Regions from separate parts of the Streptomyces sp. NPDC047002 genome, predicted to be linked through region 1. Evidence: riboswitches for the same ligand, from Rfam matches in the RefSeq annotation. Region 1 holds a riboswitch; each other region holds the start of a gene.
The links. Region 1 has a riboswitch for thiamine pyrophosphate ahead of thiC (phosphomethylpyrimidine synthase ThiC). Riboswitches for the same ligand answer to the same signal wherever they lie in the genome.
Positions count from the first base shown of each region.

Region 1 (2,193 bases):
CCGCGAGCGCCACCAGCGCCGTGACGCCCCGCATCCGGCCCACGACGACCACCGCCAGCGCGAAGATCCCGGCGAGCAGGTAGAGCGGGAACGTGCGGTCCACGTCCGTGACGGAGTACTGGAGGTCGTGCGGGGCCTTGGGCGCGTACGCCAGCACCACCCGTTGTTTCACGTGAAACTGCCGGGGCGCGTCCGGCTGGACCACCTCGTCGAACTGCCGGCCCTTGTCCTTGCCGGTCTCCACCACCACGGTCGCCTTCTTGCAGCCGCCGCCGGCCGACTGCCCGGAGGGCGCCGACGGCGCCGAACTCCCCGCTCCCGCACCGGCGGACGAGCGGTCGCCCGACGAGGGGAGCTGCGCGGCGTGCACGTCCGCGCAGTCCATCGCCGCGATCCGGGTCACCAGGCCCTGCTGGGTCTGCTGGTCGAAGCCCACCCCTGACCTGTGGTGGGCGGGCGCGCCGCCCGGCCACAGGACGGCGAGCCCCACCACGACCGCCGCGGCGAACGGGATCAGCACCGCGGCGATCACCGTGCGCAGATGCCGGGAGACCGGCGCGGCCGGGCCGTGGTGGTGGGTGTGTCCGCCGCCGGGCCCGGGGCCTTCGCCGCCGGGCCGCGCGGACGGGTGCTCGGGCGGCTGCTGAGGTCGGGTCACAGGGCAGATCATGCCAACAGCGGGCCGAGGCCCTCTGGTCTTCGCGCGGGACGAGGCGTTAGCGTGGTCGCGCATTTGCACACGCGGGAGCTCGGAGCACCGGGCTGAGAGGGCGCTGACGTGCGGTGACGTGGGGAGAACCCCCGCACCCCTGCGCTGCGCCGACCGCTGAACCTGTTACCGGGTAATGCCGGCGTAGGGAGTTTGGTCTCATGACCGTTCAGGAAACAGACACGTCTGCCATCGGCTGGCACAAGGGGTACCTCCAGGGCTCGCGCCCCGACCTCCGGGTGCCGGTGCGGCGGGTGCACCTCACCAACGGGCAGGACGTGACGCTGTACGACACGTCGGGTCCGTACACCGATTCCGGGATCGAGACGGACGTGCGGCGCGGTCTCGCGCCGCTCAGGGAGAACTGGATCATCGCGCGCGGCGACACCGAGGAGTACGCGGGGCGGCCCGTGCGCCCCGAGGACGACGGCCTCAAGCACACCGCGCCGCGCGGCGGGCTGCGCAACCTCGACGCGGTCTTCCCCGGCCGCCCGCGGCAGCCGCGGCGCGGCAGGCCGGGACACGCGATCACGCAGCTCGCGTACGCGCGGCGCGGCGACATCACCCCGGAGATGGAGTACGTGGCCCTCCGGGAGAACGTCTCACCCGAGACGGTCCGCGAGGAGATCGCGGCGGGCCGGGCGGTGCTGCCGGCCAACGTCAACCACCCGGAGACCGAGCCGATGATCATCGGTAAGAAGTTCCTGGTGAAGGTCAACGCGAACATCGGCAACTCGGCCGTCACCTCCTCCATCGAGGAGGAGGTGGACAAGATGACCTGGGCGACCCGGTGGGGCGCCGACACGGTCATGGACCTCTCGACCGGCCGCAACATTCACACCACCCGCGAGTGGGTGCTGCGCAACTCCCCCGTACCGATCGGCACCGTGCCGCTCTACCAGGCGCTGGAGAAGGTCGACGGCAGGGCGGAGGAGCTGAGCTGGGAGATCTACCGGGACACCGTCGTCGAACAGGCCGAGCAGGGCGTCGACTACATGACCGTCCACGCCGGTGTGCTGCTGCGGTACGTGCCGCTGACCGCCCGCCGCAAGACGGGCATCGTCTCGCGCGGCGGCTCGATCATGGCGGCCTGGTGCCTGGCGCACCACCGGGAGTCGTTCCTGTACGAGCACTTCGAGGAGCTGTGCGAGATCCTCGCCGCGTACGACGTGACGTACTCGCTGGGCGACGGGCTGCGGCCCGGCTCCATCGCGGACGCCAACGACGAGGCGCAGTTCGCCGAGTTGCGCACCCTCGGCGAGCTCAACACCATCGCCAAGCGGCACGGCGTGCAGACGATGATCGAGGGCCCGGGCCATGTGCCCATGCACAAGATCAAGGAGAACATCGACCTCCAGCAGGAGGTCTGCGAGGAGGCGCCGTTCTACACGCTCGGCCCGCTGACCACGGACGTCGCCCCCGCGTACGACCACATCACCTCGGGCATCGGCGCCGCGATGATCGCGTGGTGGGGCACGGCGATG
Region 1 is NZ_JBEYWC010000013.1:148,258-150,450, reverse strand. It holds gene AB0910_RS15265 (YibE/F family protein) at 1-658, opposite strand, end outside; TPP riboswitch at 732-877, shown strand; gene thiC (phosphomethylpyrimidine synthase ThiC) at 871-2,193, shown strand, end outside.

Region 2 (2,193 bases), on a different contig from region 1:
GGGTGCTGGACAGCAGCGGTTCGCCGAGCTCGGCGAGGAGTGCCTGGGCGACGGGGTGGTCGGGGATGCGGACCCCGACGGTGCGCTTCTTGGGGTGCAGGAGGCGGCGCGGGACCTCCTTGGTCGCGGGGAGGATGAAGGTGTAGCGGCCGGGGGTCGCCGCCTTGACCGCGCGGAAGACGTCGTTGTCGATCCGTACGAACTGGCCGAGCTGGGCGAAGTTCTGGCACACCAGAGTGAAGTGGTGCCGGTCGTCGAGCGCCCTGATCGAGCGGATGCGGTCGATGCCCTCGCGGCTGCCCGGGCGACTGCCCAGCGCGTAGCAGGAGTCCGTGGGGTACGCCACGAGGGCGCCGGAGCGGAGGCTGTCGGCGACGCTGCCGATGATGCGCCGCTGGGGGTTTTGCGGGTGCACGTCGAAGTACCTGGCCATGTGCCCACCCTAGGCCGGTCCGTGGGCGACGCGGGGTGCGCCCTCTTCGAGGGTCTGGGTGCCGCGGAATTTGTTGAGGTCGGTCGCGGTGAAGCGTGACGTCGATGACGACCGGCCGTGCGGCGGGCCGCTCGGAGTGGCGCGGCCGGGCTCCGGGTCGCGGCTGCCGAGGTGGACGGTGGCCTTCGGCGACGGGGCTGCGGGCGGTCTCGTGGCCGAGGCCCTTGTGGTTCGCCGAACTGTGGGGTGCGGGTGCCGTGAGGGGGCACGAGGTGTCGCGCAAGGCGGCGCGCCTCGTCCTGCTCGGGGAGGCGCTGTGCGCGGGCGGTGAGCCGTGGGGAAGGGCCGGTTGTCTGGTGCGGCGTGCGGGGCGTTAGGGTGGCACTCCACCGGACACGGGGTGCCCTGCAGCGGGGCTGAGATCACACCCGTCGAACCTGACCCAGCTCGTACTGGCGGAGGGATGTCTCCCATGGCGCGTTCACGTGTGTTCCTGTCCGAGCGGGCGGCCGGGGGCCCCGGGTCCTTCGGCGGGCGTATGCCGTCGGCGGCGGGCGATCTGCGGATCGAGACGCGGGGCATCGCGCCGGTGCCCGAGGAGAACAGGTACGGCAGCGCTTCCCGGCTTTTCAGTGTGTGGTTCGCGCCGAACCTGACGATGACGGGCGTGTTCACCGGGACCCTCGGTGCGGTGCTGGGGCTCGACTTCGCCTCCGCTCTGGTGGCGGTGGTCGTCGGGACGGTGCTCGGGGCGGTGCCCGTCGCGGCGCTCGGCATCTGGGGCAGCAGGACGGGGGCGGGCCAACTGCCGCTCGCGCGGCTGGCCTTCGGCAGGGCGGTAGTGGTGCCGGGGGTGTTGCAGTGGCTGTCGTCGGTGGCGTGGGACGCGCTGGTCGGCCTGTTCGGCGGGGACGCGCTGGCGCGGTTGTGCGGCTGGCCGTTCTGGCTGGGGGTGCTGGTGATGATGGCGGGGCAGGGCCTCGTCGGGGCGCTGGGGTACGAGGCGATCCACCGGCTCCAGAAGGTGATGACGCTGGCGCTCGCCGCGGCGTTCGCGCTGCTGGCCGTGGAACTGCTCGGCGGGGTGCACCCGGCGGCGGTCTCGCACGTGCACGGCGCCGACAGGTTCGGCGCGTTCGTGCTGACGAGCACGGTCGCGCTGAGCCTTTCGCTGTCGTGGGCGCCGTACGCGAGCGACTTCAGCCGCTATCTGCCGCGGGAGACGTCCCGCGTGCGGATGTTCTGGTACACGCTGCTCGGGGTGAGCGTGTCGTTCACCGCGGTGCAGGCGCTGGGGCTGTGGGGCGCTTCGGTGTTCACGGACCAGACGGCGGGCGGGGTGGACCGGCTGCTGGGGGGCGGAGCGCTGGGGGCGTTCGGGCTGCTTGCGGTGGCGTGTGCGGCGCTGTGCAGCAACGCGATGAACGACTACAGCGGTTCGCTGGCCCTCCAGACGGCGGGGGTGCGCCTCGCGCGACCGGTGGCGGCGCTGCTCGCGGCGGCTCTCGGGTTCCCGCTGGTGCTGTGGATGCACGCGGCGGACACGGCGGCCCGGTTCCAGAACGTGCTGCTGTTCGTGGGGTACTGGATCCCGGGGTTCGTCGCGGTGGTGTCGGTGGACTGGTGGGCGCGGGCGCGGGCCCGCGGGGGTGCGCCGCTCGACCTGGGGACGGAGGAGACGGTGCGGGTGCCGTGGTGGCCCGCGGCGGTGGCGTTCGCCGCGGGGTTCTGCGCCGCGGTGCCGTTCATGAACACGTCGG
Region 2 is NZ_JBEYWC010000043.1:6,191-8,383, forward strand. It holds gene AB0910_RS28655 (L-threonylcarbamoyladenylate synthase) at 1-433, opposite strand, end outside; TPP riboswitch at 820-914, shown strand; gene AB0910_RS28660 (cytosine permease) at 906-2,193, shown strand, end outside.
Region 2: another riboswitch for thiamine pyrophosphate. It lies ahead of AB0910_RS28660 (cytosine permease); the one in region 1 lies ahead of thiC (phosphomethylpyrimidine synthase ThiC).

Region 3 (2,193 bases), on a different contig from region 1:
TCCTGCGGCGCGCGCAGCCGTGGCGAACTCGGCGCCGATCCAGCCGGCGCCGACGATGGCGATGTCGCGCTGCGCCTGGAGGAGGGGCCGCAGCACCGCCACGTCGTCCAGCGTCCGCAGCACGTGCACGCCCGGCACGCCCGACGCGCCGGGCAGGGTGCGCGGCCTGGCGCCGCAGGCGAGGACCAGCGCGTCGTAGGGGACGGGACCCGCGGCGGTGTCCACCACGCGCTCGCCCGGCCGCAGCCCGGTCGCCTCCACGCCGAGCCGCAGCTCCACACCGAGCGCGTCGAAGTCGATGTCGAAGGCGGAGCCCTCGGCCTGGCCGAGGAGCACGGCCTTGGACAGCGGGGGCCTGTCGTAGGGCGGATGGGTCTCGGCACCGAGCACGGTGACGGGTCCTTCGTGGCCGCACTCGCGCAGCGCCACCGCGGTCTGCACGCCGGCCATGCCCGCGCCGACGATGACGACTCTCTGGTCCTCGCTCACGCGCTCACCATAGATCCCCGGGGCCCCGGGCCGTCTTACGGGACGGCGTGGCAGGGTCTACCCTGGCCCGGAAGACCTCGCGGGAGCCCGGGCGGACCGGGCTGAGAGGGAGGCTGGGCGGCCTCCGACCGTACGAACCTGATCCGGGTCATGCCGGCGAAGGGAGGGGCTGACGACCGTGCAGCCTTCCGACACACCCGACACAGCGCACCGGCGCACCGCGGCGCCCGCGGGCCGGGGCGGCGCCCGCGGCCACGACGTGCTCGTGGTCGGCGGCGGGATCATCGGGCTCGTCACCGCCTGGCGGGCCGCGCAGCGCGGTCTGCGCACCTGCGTGGTCGACCCGGAGCCCGGCGGCGGCGCCGCACAGGTCGCCGCGGGCATGCTGGCCGCCGTCACGGAGCTCCACTACGGCGAGGAGTCCCTGCTCGGGCTCAACATCGCGTCGGCGCGCGCCTATCCCGAGTTCGTGGCCGAGCTGGAGGAGGCGAGCGGCCGGGACACCGGCTACCGCGCCTGCGGGACGCTCGCCGTGGCGCTGGACAGCGACGACCGTGCGCACCTGCGGGAGCTGCACGCCTTCCAGCAGAAGTGCGGCCTGTCCTCCGAGTGGCTCGGCGGACGGGAGTGCCGCCGGCTCGAACCGATGCTCGCGCCCGGCGTCAGGGGCGGGCTGCGGGTCGACGGCGACCACCAGATAGACCCGCGCAGGCTGGCCGCCGCGCTGCTCGCCGCGTGCGAGCGCGCGGGCGTGGTCCTGCACAGGGGCTGGGCGCGGCGGCTGACCGTGCGCGGCGGGCGCGCCGTGGGCGTCGAGCCTGCGGAGGGGCCCGCGATCGCCGCGGGCCAGGTGGTGCTCGCCGGGGGCAGCCTGAGCGGCCGGCTCGACGGCGTGCCCCCCGAGGTGCTGCCGCCGGTGCGGCCGGTGAAGGGCCAGGTGCTGCGGCTTGCGGTGCCGCGGGCGTACGCGCCGTTCCTCTCGCGTACGGTGCGCGCGGTGGTGCGCGGCGCCGACGTGTACCTGGTCCCGCGGGAGAACGGCGAGCTGGTGGTGGGTGCGACCAGCGAGGAGCTGGGGTGGGACACCACGGTCACCGCCGGCGGGGTGTACGAGCTGCTGCGGGACGCGCACGAGCTGGTCCCCGGGATCACGGAGCTGCCGCTCACGGAGACGAGGGCGGGGCTGCGGCCCGGCTCGCCCGACAACGCGCCGCTGCTCGGCCCGACCGCGCTGCCAGGACTGCACCTGGCGACCGGGCACTTCCGCAACGGCGTGCTGCTGACGCCGGTCACGGGCGAGGCGCTGGCCTCGGCCCTGGCGACAGGTGAACTGACCGAGGTGGCAAGGCCGTTCGGGCCCGAGCGGTTCGCCGGCACGGCGGTCGGCGGGCCCGCAGAGGGCCGTACGGTACGAGTGGTACGAGAGGGGCGGTCGGCATGAGCGAGGGTACGGCGGGGCGCGTGGTGCGCGTGTCGGTGAACGGCACGCCGCGGGAGGTCGCGGTGGCGACGACGCTCGACGTGCTGGTGGCGTCGTTCACGGCGGCGGCGTCGGGCGTCGCAGCGGCGGTCAACGAGACGGTGGTGCCGCGCGGCAGCTGGCGGGACACCCCGCTCGGCGAGGGCGACCGGGTCGAGGTCCTCACCGCGGTGCAGGGCGGGTGACGGGCATGGCCGACGACGCGCTGACCATCGCCGGGGTCT
Region 3 is NZ_JBEYWC010000038.1:63,153-65,345, forward strand. It holds gene AB0910_RS27350 (FAD-dependent oxidoreductase) at 1-489, opposite strand, end outside; TPP riboswitch at 559-671, shown strand; gene thiO (glycine oxidase ThiO) at 749-1,930, shown strand; gene thiS (sulfur carrier protein ThiS) at 1,927-2,154, shown strand; gene AB0910_RS27365 (thiazole synthase) at 2,160-2,193, shown strand, end outside.
Region 3: another riboswitch for thiamine pyrophosphate. It lies ahead of thiO (glycine oxidase ThiO); the one in region 1 lies ahead of thiC (phosphomethylpyrimidine synthase ThiC).

Region 4 (2,193 bases), on a different contig from region 1:
GGTCCAGGTCTGGACCCACTGGTCGCGGTGCGCCGCGATCCGGGAGGGCGCCATGCTCTCACCGTGGGCGACCTTCGCACCGAACGTCGTGAACACCGCGGGCTCCTTCGCGCCCTCGACCACCGGGTCGACGAACATCTGGAGCGGCATGTCCTCCTGGAAGCGCTTGCCGATCATGAAGTCGATGAGCGCCTTGCCGCCCGCGGTGTTCTTCGCGCCGTCGAGCAGGCCGGCGAACTCGATCTGACGGAAGCAGGTCCCGGTCGCCACGCCGGTCGGCGCCTCGGCGGGCGTCTTCGGCCGCGGCTTGGCGTACAGCACCTCGGAGGGCGGGCTCGACGCGTACGAGACGACGAGGGGCCTGGTCGCCTTGGCCTTCTTGCCGCCCGCCGAGCCGGAGAAGTCCTGGTCGTAGGCCTGCTCCCAGCTGTCGACCACCTGCACGCCGTTGGCCTTGAGCTTCTTCCAGTAGTTCTGCCAGCCGGAGTCGCCGTACGCGGCGACAGTGCCGAGGAGGAAGCCGAGGCCGGGCGAGGAGGTGGCGACGTTCTCGGTCACCAGCAGGTTCCTGTACTCCGGCTTGACCAGGTCGGCGAAGGTCTCGGGCGGCGCGAGGTGGCGCTTGGCGAAGTAGGCCCGGTCGTAGTTGACGCAGAGGTGTCCGCTGTCGATCGGTGTGACGCGGTGCTTCGCCCGGTCGAGCTGCGTCGACGGGTCGACCCGGTCGAGGCCCTTCGCGGTGTACGGGGTGAAGAGGCCGTTGTCGAGGGCGCGGCTGAGCAGGGTGTTGTCGACGCCGAAGAACACGTCGCCCTGCGGGTCGCCCTTGGTCAGGACGGCCTTGTTGACGGCCTCGCCCGCGTCGCCGCTCTTGAGGACCTTGACCGCGTAGCCGGTCTCCTTCGTGAACTCCTTGAGCACGGCGGGCGAGGCGGCGAAGGAGTCGTGGCTGACCAGGGTGACGGTCTTCGTCTTCGCGGCGTCCGAGCCGCCGGACGTACCGTCGCCGCCGCAGGCGGTGAGGGCGGCGGCGCCGAGCGCGGCGGCCAGCGCCGCCGCGGCGAGCTTGCGGGTGGTGGACACTTCTCGGTTCCTCCTGGGACGTCCAGTCCAGGAAGAGACGCGGCCCTGCCCCGACCCGCCGGGCGGGTGCGGGCAGGGCGCAGCAGCTTGAGCAACGACCGAACTTCCTACCCAGAATGACCTGGGCGAGGTTCAGAGGGTCTGCGGCCGCGGCCGGGCTGTCCCGGGCCTTCGCCGCACTCTCAGCGCTGTGGCGCTCCCCTGTCGGGTGTCAACGGTATGGATGGCGTGCCGTGCGCCCCCAGGGTACACACCGGGCGCCTCCGCGCCCCGCCGCGCGCGGGTGCGGGAACTGTGGTGCCCCGGCCTCCCACGGTCCCCACGCCCCCGGCTCAGCGCTCCGCCGCCGCCAGCTGCCCGCACGCGCCGTCGATCTCCTGGCCGCGGGTGTCCCGCACGGTCACCGGGACGCCGTGCGCCGCGATCGCCTCGACGAAGGCCTTCTCGTCCTCGGGGCGCGAGGCGGTCCACTTCGAGCCGGGCGTCGGGTTGAGCGGGATGAGATTGACGTGCACGCGCCGATTTTTCAGCAGCCTGCCGAGCCGGTCGCCGCGCCAGGCCTGGTCGTTGATGTCGCGGATCAGCGCGTACTCGACGGAGACGCGGCGGCCCGACTTCTCCGCGTACTCCCAGGCGGCGTCGAGTACCTCCCGCACCTTCCAGCGGGTGTTCACGGGCACGAGCGTGTCGCGCAGCTCGTCGTCGGGGGCGTGCAGCGACACCGCGAGGCGGCACTTGAGGCCCTCGTCGGCGAGGCGCAGCATCGCGGGCACGAGGCCGACCGTGGAGACGGTGATGCCGCGCTGGGACAGGCCGAGGCCGTCGGGCTCGGGGTCGGTGAGCCTGCGGATCGCGCCGACCACCCGGTTGTAGTTGGCGAGCGGCTCGCCCATCCCCATGAAGACGATGTTGGAGAGCCTGGCGGGGCCGCCCGGCACCTCGCCGTCGCGCAGGGCCCGCATGCCGTCCACGATCTGGTGCACGATCTCGGCGGTCGAGAGGTTGCGGTCGAGGCCGTTCTGCCCGGTGGCGCAGAACGGGCAGTTCATGCCGCAGCCCGCCTGCGAGGAGATGCACATGGTCACCCGGTCCGGGTAGCGCATCAGCACC
Region 4 is NZ_JBEYWC010000005.1:187,741-189,933, reverse strand. It holds gene AB0910_RS07815 (thiamine ABC transporter substrate-binding protein) at 1-1,083, opposite strand, end outside; TPP riboswitch at 1,170-1,296, opposite strand; gene rlmN (23S rRNA (adenine(2503)-C(2))-methyltransferase RlmN) at 1,416-2,193, opposite strand, start outside.
Region 4: another riboswitch for thiamine pyrophosphate. It lies ahead of AB0910_RS07815 (thiamine ABC transporter substrate-binding protein); the one in region 1 lies ahead of thiC (phosphomethylpyrimidine synthase ThiC).